4 regions of the Psychrobacillus sp. INOP01 genome follow, and region 1 is predicted to be linked to each of the others. Evidence: riboswitches for the same ligand, from Rfam matches in the RefSeq annotation. Region 1 holds a riboswitch; each other region holds the start of a gene.
The links. A riboswitch is a leader RNA that binds a small molecule or an ion and turns the genes downstream of it on or off. The one in region 1 is predicted to bind S-adenosylmethionine.
Positions count from the first base shown of each region.

Region 2: linked by a shared signal. The riboswitch ahead of metA (homoserine O-acetyltransferase MetA) and the one ahead of KD050_RS10170 (cyclase family protein) in region 1 are both predicted to bind S-adenosylmethionine.
Region 3: linked by a shared signal. The riboswitch ahead of KD050_RS07075 (bifunctional homocysteine S-methyltransferase/methylenetetrahydrofolate reductase) and the one ahead of KD050_RS10170 (cyclase family protein) in region 1 are both predicted to bind S-adenosylmethionine.
Region 4: linked by a shared signal. The riboswitch ahead of KD050_RS13720 (methionine biosynthesis PLP-dependent protein) and the one ahead of KD050_RS10170 (cyclase family protein) in region 1 are both predicted to bind S-adenosylmethionine.

Region 1 covers NZ_CP073315.1:2,000,874-2,004,045, reverse strand. The annotation lists gene corA (magnesium/cobalt transporter CorA) at 1-798, opposite strand, end outside; gene KD050_RS10175 (protein-tyrosine phosphatase family protein) at 886-1,311, shown strand; SAM riboswitch class I at 1,379-1,482, shown strand; gene KD050_RS10170 (cyclase family protein) at 1,576-2,313, shown strand; gene KD050_RS10165 (5-methyltetrahydropteroyltriglutamate--homocysteine S-methyltransferase) at 2,329-3,172, shown strand, end outside.
Region 2 covers NZ_CP073315.1:4,179,819-4,182,990, forward strand. The annotation lists gene KD050_RS20515 (methyl-accepting chemotaxis protein) at 1-1,222, shown strand, start outside; SAM riboswitch class I at 1,288-1,393, shown strand; gene metA (homoserine O-acetyltransferase MetA) at 1,468-2,376, shown strand; gene KD050_RS20525 (LysM peptidoglycan-binding domain-containing protein) at 2,611-3,172, opposite strand, start outside.
Region 3 covers NZ_CP073315.1:1,406,596-1,409,767, reverse strand. The annotation lists gene KD050_RS07085 (protoporphyrinogen oxidase) at 1-418, shown strand, start outside; gene KD050_RS07080 (nuclease-related domain-containing protein) at 542-1,486, shown strand; SAM riboswitch class I at 1,712-1,821, shown strand; gene KD050_RS07075 (bifunctional homocysteine S-methyltransferase/methylenetetrahydrofolate reductase) at 1,894-3,172, shown strand, end outside.
Region 4 covers NZ_CP073315.1:2,733,738-2,736,909, forward strand. The annotation lists gene metC (cystathionine beta-lyase) at 1-358, opposite strand, end outside; gene KD050_RS13720 (methionine biosynthesis PLP-dependent protein) at 362-1,477, opposite strand; SAM riboswitch class I at 1,561-1,667, opposite strand; gene KD050_RS13725 (hypothetical protein) at 1,754-1,951, opposite strand; gene KD050_RS13730 (TetR/AcrR family transcriptional regulator) at 2,314-2,874, shown strand.

The sequences.
Region 1 (3,172 bases):
GATGAAAACGGTTGATACAATCGTTAAGATCATCATAATACGGTTCATCCGACTAGAGTTTATCGACATATGACTATCCCGGATATCAGCGGTAAGCTCCCGATTAGATTCAATCATTTCCGTCAGTCGTATTAAATGATCGTAAATGTCTGCAAAATAGGTGTGTTCGGTTTGTTGTAAATTCATTCGTTCTGAATTTAATATTCGATAAAGTAAATCTCTCATAGGAATAACTGTACGTCTTAAACGTAACAAATCTCCTCGAAGATCAAACACCAAATCCATAGAAAAATGGCGCATATCATAAGTGAGTTTGTCTTCTACAGCATTTAAATAGTCTTCAATTTTGTAGACAATTGGAAAATAGCCATCCACCACTTGATCGATAATATGGTAGGTTGCATGGATAGCACCTCTACCCCAGCCTTGTGGATTCTGTCTAATACGCTCTCGTGCTTGCTCCATTTCATGCATTGGATGGAAATGAAATGACACTACATAATCCTGACCAACAAATATGTCTAACTCTTCTGCCTCTAATGTTTCCTCGTTAAACGTATGTAAAACAAGGAAGTTGTATCCTTCATAATAATCCACCTTAGGGCGTTGCAGTCTTTGTAGGCAGTCTTCAATAGCGAGTGGATGAAAATGAAAAAAAGAACTAAGTATAAGTTCCTCTTCCTTGGAGGGTTCTCCAATATCAATCCAATACCATTCAAACTTATTTTGTTTTATATCTTCTAAAGGAAAGTCACTTACTATTTCATGATCAGTCGTTATACCAATCGTTCGAATCATTGGAATCACTCACTTTCATCACAATCTCTTTTCTTATTATCTCATAGTCTCCCTGTTATAATGAATCTAAAACAAAGGAGAGGTAGTATGGAAAAGAAAAATTATGAAGCTTTGATCCCTAATCGCATATTTGTAGGAGGTGTAGATGGTGTCGAACCTTTATTAGCAAATGAGCATATAGATGTTATTTTCGATTTAAGGGTTTCGTCTAACAATCATCCTGCAGAAGATTTAAAGGTGCATCAACCAATTTTGGATGGACAAAATCAACAGGATGACTCTATAAGAGCTGCTGTTCATGAGGTCGTTCAAGCATATAATGAAGGCAAAAATATCTACTTTCACTGCACTTCGGGAGGGGGAAGAGCGGGGACAATGGCAGTTGCTACTCTGATGGAATTAAATCTAGCAGAAACAGTAGAGGAAGCTGAGGAAAACGCCAAAGCAATCCGATCAAAGATAAACCTTAAAGAAGACCAGCGAGAGTCTCTGAAAAGAATATATTCTAAATAAATTGAAAATTACTATTGACTTCTATAATTTCTATTCGTATACTAGGCATTAATCAAATAAAACAACTTTCTTATCAAGAGAGGTGGAGGGACTTGGCCCTATGATACCTCAGCAACAGGCGATTAATTTTGCACTGTGCTAATTCCAGAAGCGTTAGCTTGAAGATAAGAAGAGAATAATCACTGGTGACGTGTAAACCTCTTCTTGTTTCTAAGAAGGGGTTTTATTTGATTTTAACTATAAAAATAGGAGGAGAAATCAAGTATGTCATCGGAATTATTAAAAGCTTTCACCACATTAAAAGAAAAGCAGTGGGTAGATTTAACACACACATTCGGAGCTAATTCACCACATTTTTCAGCTTTTAAGGCAGCTGAAATAACTACATTGTTTAATCATGACGATGGATTTTTTGCACAAAGCTTTCAATTTGCAGGACAATACGGCACGCACATTGATGCACCTATTCATTTTGTGAGAGATACGCGTTATTTAGAAGAACTCGAATTGAAAGAACTCGTATTACCATTAGTCGTCATTGATCAGTCAAAAGAAGCGGCCGAAAATAATGATTTTACTTTATCCGTGGAGGATATTTTCACATTTGAAAAAGCAAACGGAAAAATCGAAGAAGGCTCATTTGTCGCACTTCGAACCGATTGGAGTAAACGTTGGCCTGACGAAAAAGCATTTAACAATAAAGATACAGATGGTAATAACCATGCTCCAGGTTGGGGATTAGAAGCATTAAAGTTTTTATTTCAAGAAAGAAAGGTTAAGGCTATAGGACATGAAACATTTGACACTGACTCAAGTGTGGATTATCTAAAAAATGGTGCGTTACACGGCGAATATTATGTGCTTGAACAAGATACTTACCAAATAGAGTTATTAACGAACTTAGATAAGCTCCCTGCAAAAGGAGCTATTATATTCAATATCGTTCCGAAGCCAGAAAAAGCCTCTGGATTCCCAGTTCGATCATTTGCGATTTTACCATAAAAGGAGAGAGATAAAATGACAGTTAAAACAGCTATTCAGGCACCATTCAGAGCGGATCATGTAGGTAGTTTGTTAAGACCAGAAAGTTTACTGACAGCAAGAAGAGAGTATAAAGCGGGAACGATTACAAGAGAACAATTAAAAGCTGTAGAAACTAAAGAAATAGGGAGGATCGTTGATAAGCAAATTGAGGTGGGTCTAGAGCTTGTGACAGATGGAGAATTTCGTCGTGACTGGTGGCATTTAGACTTCTTAGAACAACTGATTGGTTTTGAAGGATATGTACCTGAAAAAGGATATAAATTTGAGGGGATAGAAACAGAGAAATATGAAGTTCGCAATATCGGCAAAATCGCTTTCAACCCAGAACATCCATTTATCCAAGACTTTATTGATTTCAATGAGATTGTAGCTGGTCGTGCAGTTGCCAAACAAACTATTCCAAGTCCAAACCAATTGTTCCATCCTGGAATCCGAGATGAAAATATCTACCCAGATGTAGAAGACTTTGCAAAGGATGTAGTCGCGGCTTATCAAGAAACCATACAAGCCTTTTATGAGGCAGGAGTTAGATATTTACAAATCGATGATGTTTATATTGCAGGTCTGTCTTCCCCAGACATTCCGTATAAAGAAGGGGAAAGAGAATACTTAATCGATCTTGCTCTACGTGTCGTTAACGGAATTCTAGAAAATAAACCAGAAGACTTAGTAGTTACGACACATCTATGCCGCGGAAACTATCAATCCACTTGGGCTTTCGGTGGAAGCTATGCTTTAATAGCATCAACTTTGTTTGCAAAAGAAAAAGTGGATGGATTCTTCTTGGAATATGACGATGACCGTTCTGGCGATTTTC
Region 2 (3,172 bases), 2.1 Mb from region 1:
CTCATTACCAGGATTAGATTGGAAACTAGGAGCTGTTTATGAGGAAAATAAGATAAATCAAACAGCCGACAGCATTCGTACATTGCTTATCACTATTGTATTATCTATTGAGGCAGTGATGTTTATTGTCTTATATTTCATCATCAGTCGTATTTTAAAACCAATCGAACAGCTAAAAAAGTTGATGGATTCTATTGCTGATGGAGATTTAACAGTTCAAGCAAAAATAAAATCCAAGGACGAAATTGGTCAGTTAGCAATAAACTTTAACAAAATGGCTACAAATATGAATGAAATTATTCAAGTAGTAAAAGAGTCTGCAAATAACGTGCAGTCGAATTCTGAAAGTTTAAGTGCAGTAGCGGAAGAAACAAATGCTTCTGCAGAACAAGTATCATTAGCTGTAAGTGAGATTGCAACTGGTGCCTCCAAATCAGCAGAAGATGCTGGAGAAGTAACTGAGAGTTCAGTTCACTTAAGTGAGCAAATCAATCTTATCAATGAAAAATCAGTAATGATGACTGATATAGCTACAAAAGCAAACTCCATGAATTCAAATGGACAAAACCAAATGAGTGAATTGAAAGCATCCTTTCATAACTGGGAATCTAATCTTACTTCGATGTCTACGTTGTTTACTACTTTAGAGGTTAAAGTAAAAGCGATTGGTAGTGTTATGGAAACTATTATGGAAATCTCTGCACAAACGAATCTACTCGCATTGAATGCAAGTATTGAAGCAGCTCGTGCAGGTGAGCATGGAAAAGGATTTGCAGTCGTTGCGGATGAAGTACGAAAACTTGCGGAGCAATCTGCAAAAGCAACAGAGCAAGTAAAACATACTATTACAGAGCTCCAAAGTGAATCCTATATTGTAGGGGAACAAATGGCAGACACAATCAAAACATTCCAAGAACAAGGATCTGTTGTAACTGATACAGAAGTGACATTCAGAGAAATTTCTTTACTGATGAATAGTTTGCAAACTTCCATTGATACAGTATCAGCAGAAATTGAACAGGTTTCCAACTATAAAGATCAAGTCGTAGATACAATTCAAGTGATGGCTGCAACTTCGGAGCAAACTGCTGCGGCATGTGAAGAAGTGAGTGCATCATCTGATGAGCAGCTACGAGCAATTCAATCGGTAGCGGAAGCCTCCGAGACCTTAACAGAGCTTAGTGATAAACTAGCAGATGCAGTGAACCGTTTCAAAGTTTAAAAGAAGTTGAATTATTCGAAAACAAGTGTTAATATTCTCTAATGAAGAACAATATAATTTAATAACTCTTATCAAGAGAAGCTGAGGGACATGGCCCGTTGAAGCTTCAGCAACCTCTGACTTGTCAGAAAGGTGCTAACTCCTACAAGATAATTTCTTGAAAGATAAGAATTGAGAGCAAAACGTTCACCCTCTTTTCTTATTTATAGGAAAGAGGGTTTTTGAATTTAAAGGAGGAGAACTACTTGCCAATAAATATACCAAAACAATTGCCAGCAGCTGAACATCTTAAAAGAGAAAAAATATTTATCATGGATACTGATCGAGCAATAGCCCAAGATATACGTCCATTAAACATTATTATCTTGAATCTAATGCCCGAAAAAGAGAAAACCGAACTTCAATTACTGCGGTTATTAGGGAATACTTCGCTACAAGTAAATGTAACATTTCTACATATGGCAACACATGATTCAAAAAATGTTAGTAAAACGCATTTGGATACTTTCTATACGACGTTCAAGGAGATAGAACATCGAAAATATGATGGGATGATCATCACAGGTGCTCCAATTGAGCATCTACAATTTGAACACGTTAATTATTGGAGTGAAATGACTGAAATAATGGACTGGTCCAAAACACATGTGACTTCTGTTCTGCATATTTGTTGGGGGGCGCAGGCAGCTCTTTATCATCATTATGGTATTGGTAAATATGGCTTGCCGAAAAAATGTTTTGGGGTATTTAGTCATCGGTTAACCGATCCAACTGTACAGTTAGTTCGAGGATTTAATGATGAATTTTACGCACCAGTGTCTCGTTACACAGCGGTGTCCTACGACGAGATTAAACAAGATCCTCGACTGGCATTGCTTTCCAATTCAGAAGATGCAGGTGTTTTCCTAGTAATATCCAAGGATAAAAAGCATATTATGATTACCGGTCACTTAGAATATGATGCAACTACACTTTCTGACGAGTATCAAAGAGATATTGAAAAAGGGGTGGAAATCGATATACCAGAAAATTATTTTCCGAATGATGATCCAACACAAAAACCATTGAATTCTTGGCGGTCACATACGCATTTGCTTTTTTCAAATTGGTTGAATTATTATGTGTACCAAGAAACTCCTTATGAGTGGGAATAACAATGGATTAAATATATATAAAGTACTGGTGACTTCATTAAATGAGTAATTTGGTTCAGAAGAGAAGATGTTGAGTACCTGGTTCTCGAACAATTCAAAATTCATTGAGAACCTGGTACCTTATATTGGTCTTGGGAAATTAAAGGAAATAACAAAAACAACCTGAGTCCAGCTAAATAACGGGCCCAGGTTGAAGAAAGATTTTCAATACTATAGGCGGTTTCCTACTTCAAATTACTTATTGAAATGGTATACATTCCAAATGTCAGGAGTTTCAGAGCCAATGTACCAAGCAGCTGCACCGCCTAGGTTAAATTGGTTAGCAAGGTTGATACGAAGTTTAATAGATTGTTTATCCTCCACCCATATTTGGTGCTTCTCCCGGTTTGCGGTATATTCTACATAATTTTGCTGGGTATTTTGATCCCAAACTTTTATAAGACGTTTTGAGGAGATAATTTGCTCCACCTCACTCATTGTGCGGTCGATACTTTTCACTTTTTTTGTCGTTAGATTAGTAACCCATTCTCTTGTGTAGAAGGGTACTGCCAAGATGATTTTGTGAGATGGTACGTCTTTAGTTAATAGTTCAACGCCTTCTTTAACCCATGGCATAGAAGCTACAGACCCCGCTACTGGACTACCTCCCCAATGCTCGTCATAACCCATCATAATGATGTAGTCAGCAACTTGACCTAATGCTTTACGGTCTAGACTTCCAGACCAAAAAGGATCCTTGTTTTCACGAGTAACGTCAACAGATACTTTAATTCCATGTGGCTGAAGTGCTTTTTTA
Region 3 (3,172 bases), 590 kb from region 1:
GTCCGAAAATAGTGATGTGAAATGTAATGCATGCACGTGGACAAGCCGTAAATGGACACATACATCAAAGGACAATCAATTACTTGTACGTATGTTCTACAAGAGCTCAAGCCCATTCTTCGAGAGCATGAAAAATATGACGGAGGACGAGCTAGTAGAAGTTGCACTCCAAGACATTGAAATGAGCTTGAAATTAACGGGCAAGCCTAAAGTAATAGAAGTAACGAAATGGAACGATCAAATGCCAAACTATCATTTAGCACACGGTGAGGCAATTCAATCATTATCAGCTAAAATGACTGATGCAATGCCAAACGTAGTACTGGCAGGCTGTTCTTATTACGGAGTTGGAATTGTCGCTTGTATTAAAAACGGTAAAGAAACTGCAGAAAAAATCGTAAATTCAATAGTTGAATAAGTTTTTGGACCAAAATTTAATTTTGGTCCTTTTTTTTATGGGGAAAATGAAATAGTTGCTTATTTGGTGGAATTTACAATTATTAAGGTTGTGATACGATGCGGATGGGGTGATCTATTGATAATGAAAGTGCGTACTGAAGAGTATAGCTATTTTGGGTTGCAACTATTGGATCGGCGATTGCCAGAGATGCATGAGTTGAAGGAATTAATTCGTTCGAAAATGCATTTGGCGATGGCAGGGATTCATGGGGAATTTCGAGTGGACGAGGTGTTTCATAAGTATTCATTTCCGTTTGAATATGTGGTGTTGCACGATGTAAGTTTGGAATCGTATGGGAAATTTCAGATTGATACAGTGTTTTTGACGCAGCATTTTGCAGTGGTTTTAGAGAGTAAGAATATAGGAGGGAAGTTGAGCTTTAAGGAAAATCCTTATCAATTAGAAAGAGAAAATGAAGAAGGTAAAGTGGATGTATTTGAGAGTCCCGAGATACAGATTGAACGTAATATTTATTTACTCGACGAATGGATGAAACAACGAAGTGTGACAATTCCTATTTACGGAGTAATTGTATTAACAAACTTCAAAGTTAGAGTTATAGAACCTCCCACAAAATATAATGCTATTCTTCATCAAACAATTCCTGTCTATTTACGTAAAATTCCTCTCGAAAAACAGTGTATGTCTAGCAATGATATGCATGCATTGAGTAAAGAAATCGTTACAAGTCACAAACCTTACTTTCCATATCCAATGTGTAGTCGGTGGGGCATCCATCCAAATGATTTACACACTGGAGTGTGCTGTGAAAAATGTGGAGTGTTTGGCATAGAGAAAAAGAAGAATGGTTGGAACTGTAAGCGTTGTGGTCATGTAGACAGGCTAGCACATGAGAAAGCGATTCGAGAGTGGTTTGTTTTAATTGGGAAGACAATTAAGAATCGGCAATGTAAGAAATTTCTTCATCTGGATACTTCACAATCTGCTTGTCGAATCTTAAACTCAATGAATTTAGTGAAAAGTGGAAATGGTAAAAACACAATTTATACATGGAAGTGGAAGTAAAAGCAGGAATCGGTCGAATACGAGTAAGAATCGGTTGAATGTGAGTGATAATCGGTCGAATAGTTGGTCATATCGGTCGAATATATAATATTATCGGTTGAATAACGCTCAACATCGGTCGAATCATTATTTTCTCGCTCGAAGTGTATAGAAAATTCAAAACATATCTTGACGCTTTAGTTGAATAAAGGTACGATATGTCTAATAGAAAATTGAATAGTGAAATTCTTATCAAGAGAAGCCGAGGGACTGGCCCTACGACGCTTCAGCAACCAGCCAATTAATTGGTCAGGTGCTAAATCCAGCAGACTTTGCAAAAGTTTGAAAGATGAGAAGGTGGTATCTTGCATACTCGTAAAGCCTTCTTTTCATGGAAGGCTTTTTTATATGGGAGAGGATGGATACAAATGGGTTTATTAGAGAAATTACAGACGTCTATACTGACAGCGGATGGGGCAATGGGAACACTTCTTTATTCGTATGGAATTGACTATTGCAATGAGGAATTGAATATTAAGAAGCCGGAAATTATTGAGAAGATTCATCAAGACTATATTGCGGCCGGAGCGGATATTATTCAAACGAATACGTATGGGGCGAATGCCATTAAGCTGGCACGCTATGGATTAGAAAACCAAGTGAAAGAAATAAATGAAGCGGCAATCCAAATTGCCAAAAAAGCTGCTGCACCAGGCAATCAATTTGTCCTCGGTACGATCGGGGGTATTCTAGGAATTCGGAAAAGTGATGCCTCGCTTCAGGAGATTATCCATTCACTCGATCAGCAGGCAATCCAGTTGTTAGCGGGAGATCCAGATGGTTTGTTACTTGAAACGTATTATGACTTGGAAGAATTAAAGACTACTGTGACTCATCTTCGTACACTAACTGATATTCCAATCATTGCCCAAGTATCTATGCATGAGCCTGGTATTTTGCAAAATGGCTTACCTCTGAATGATGCGCTACATCAGCTCGAGTCAATCGGAGCAAATGTCGTGGGAGTCAACTGTCGACTAGGTCCCCATCATACAATTCAAGCATTTGAAGGAGTAAAGCTTCCAGAAAAAGCATTCCTATCAGCTTATCCGAATGCGAGTCTGCTTGATATAGATGAAGGACGGATTGTCTATGAGTCCGATGCCGATTATTTCGGTAAAGCAGCATTGCACCTAAGGGATGCGGGAGTCCGCTTAATAGGAGGCTGCTGTGGGACGACACCAAAGCATATCGAAGCAGTGAAAAAACATATTGGTCATTTAATACCTATTACTAGTAAGGTTGTAGAGACAAGAAAGCCTATTATTATTCAAGATGCCAAGCCGACTAACACACAACCCCTTCATGAAAAAGCTAAAACAGAACGGACGATTATTGTTGAATTAGACACCCCTCGTCATCTTGATACGGCAACGTTTATGGAAGGTGCGGAACAGCTATACGCTACTGGAGTTGATGCAGTGACGATGGCGGACAATTCATTAGCCTCCCCACGTATTAGCAATATGGCAATGGGTTCAATGTTAAAGTATGAAAAAAATATTCGTCCCCTTGCTCATATTACATGCCGTGACCGTAATTTAATCGGTCTCCAATCTCATTTAATGGGACTGGATGCGCTTGGGATTCGTGATATTCTTGCTGTAACAGGAGACCCAACGAAAATTGGTGATTTCCCAGGTGCAA
Region 4 (3,172 bases), 730 kb from region 1:
CAAAACGAGGCAAGACTTCTGTAACAAAACGAAAGGTACCACCGTATACATCTTCGGTAATCACGATATGATCTCCTGATGACAAAAGCATAAAAGCAGAAGAAATAGCCGCGATACCTGAAGCAAATGCCAGACCTCTAGTGCCCCCCTCTAATTCTGCAATCGTTTTTTCCAGTGCATCTCTCGTAGGATTTCCCGATCGACTATAGTCATAAGGTCCAAAATCGTCAAAGCCTTCTTGATGGAAAGTGGAGGATAAATAGATAGGAACATTGACAGCTCCAGTTTTTATTTCTGAGTCTCCCCGAGTAGATGCCACGATTAGGGTAGTCTCTAGCGATTCTTTATAGTTACTCAATAGTTAGCCCCCCTCACTTGTTAAAGTATTAAATACCTGTTTCAAATCTGCGATTAAATCTTCTGCTTCTTCGATTCCTACTGAGAAACGGAGCAGGCTACTGTCAACACCACGTGCATTGCGTTCTTCCTCTGGGATATCCGCATGAGTTTGAGTAGTAGGATATGTGATAAAGCTTTCCACACCTCCAAGGCTTTCAGCAAATACAATTAGTTTCAGACTCTCTAAGAAAGGAGCAACCCATTCACTTTTTTGCAAACGGAAGGAAAGCATACCGCCAATACCAGGATACAGAACATCCTTAACTGAGGGCTCATTCTGCAAAAAAGTTGCAATCTTTTTTGCATTTGTATCATGCTGCTTCATACGTAGATGAAGTGTTTTTAATCCTCTTATTAATAACCAAGAATCGAAAGGAGAGAGGACAGCACCAGCAGCATTGTGGTTGGTTTGCAATTGTTCACTTAGTTTAGTACCTTTTGTAACAACAAGTCCTGCAAGTACATCGTTATGGCCACCGATATATTTGGTGCCACTATGGATTACAATATGGGCACCCAATTCAATAGGTCGTTGTAAATAAGGAGTTAAGAATGTATTGTCTACGATCAACAATAAATTATGCTTTTTTGCTACATCCGCAAATAGTTGTATATCGATTTCTTGCATCAAAGGGTTAGTTGGAGTTTCGATAAATAAAGCTTTTGTATTTTCTGTAATCAAAGCATTTACTTCTTCAGCTGATTCAAACTTTGCGTATGTAGTACGAATATTGTAGGAATCTGCGTACTGGTTAAATAATCGATACGTCCCGCCATACAAATCTTCAGGAGCAATAATCTCATCACCCGAACGAAAAAGGGATAAAATCAATTGTATTGCAGCCATACCAGAACTACAGGCAAAGCCAGCGTCTCCACCCTCTAACTTAGCAATTCCTTCCTCTAAGATAGCGCGTGTCGGGTTCTTAGTTCGCGTGTAGTCGTATCCCGTAGATTGACCGATTCCATTATGTTTGTATGCTGTGGATAAATAAATAGGTGGATTTATAGCACCGGTTTTCTCATCACTATGATTTCCTAATTGCACCAACTGTGTATCAATACTGTTCTTTGACATAAATATTCATCCTTTACAATTAAAATAAAAAAAGAGGATTCTCTAATAAGAAGAGAACCCTCAGGTAAATATCGAAGTTTGTCTTCTTATCTGCAAGACGTTTTACGTCTACTGGAATTAGCACCATACCTCGACTTGGCTGGTTGCTGAGACATCTTCGGGCCAATCCCTCCGTCTCTCTGGATAAGAAAAATATATGAAATTATCAAAATTTTAAATTTAAATAAGCTTAACACGTTGTGGATATTAATACAATACGCTTTTTATTTAATATTATTACAAAAGTGTAAATATTAAAACAATTACACCGAGTATTAAAGATATCCAACCTACTATTAACTTGTGAGAGTAAGCTAAAGCTGCTAGCCCTAAAAGAACTGCTCCAGCACCTAACCAAAGCGGAGCATAAAAGAAACCTAATACCCCTAAGACTATGCCTAATAAACCGACCCATAAACCTGTAGAAGAATTCATTATCCACACCTCCCATCCTATAATGTAGGAACCCCAAGGTATAGCGTCCCTCCACATATTATATGAAGGGAATAGGGAAGGGGTATAAACAATCTGCTGAATCATTGCAGAGTAAAGAGGTTTCACCGAAAATATTTAGCACTTTTTCGGAATTCCAACATGGCCAGCCAGTCGGTAATAATTTAGCAAAAGTCTGTCTGAAAGCACCCGAAAACAGTAGAAACAGGTTCTGACCTTGAAGGGTGCGTGCGCTTTTCTTATTCAGAATATCCTTTATTGCAATAAACAAAATACTAGAATGTTGTTTAAAATTTGTTATACTTACAAACAGACCCGTTGGTATGTTAGGAGGAGAAACCATTATGGATACTAAATCACTCTTGATTGAAACTGCTACAATCCTTTTTCAACAAAAAGGCTACAAAACAGTAGGACTCAATGAAATATTAAAAGCCTGTAAGGTTACAAAAGGAGCTCTCTACCATCACTTTCCAAATGGCAAAGATGAACTCTTGATTACTTGCTTACACGCTTTAAAAGAAGAAATTACGACAGATATAGAAGCTATTTTCAGTAAGCATTTATCAACTAAGGATGCCATAATATCAATGATCGATACATTAATAAGTAGCTTTGAAAAGGACGGTACTATTACTGGCTATACATTTAGCAGCATTGTTAGTGAAATGTCTACAATGAGTGAGCCTGTTCGCAAAGCTTGCAGTGAGTTATATGAAAATATTGAACATATTTACTGCACGAAACTATTAGCGGATGGTTTTTCTGCTGAAACTGCTGCTGCTATTTCATTATTATTGACTGCTTCGATTGAAGGGGCAATGATGCTTTGTTTAACACAACAATCGACTGATCCTTTAAAAACAATTGCTAACCTATTACCGAATTTATTGGAGAGGTTTTAATAAGAAAACAGAATTTAATACAGAGTAGTTTATGAAGTCTCTGTTAATAGTAGGAATTGTCGGCTGTTTATGAAAACAGCCTTTAATATTTCACTTAGGAAACTGAGTACTATCTTTAGTCCGAATGAAATCACAATCTTTTGGTTTAAAACAGGATATTAAATATAGAAATTGATGACACTCCAGACGTTTATTCCCTCCTTAACGTTATCCACTATTGCACAACCGTTACTGTATTTCCTCATACAATTAGCATATTACCAAGGTCTAAAATAAGCTTTTTGAAAGGAAGAAAATT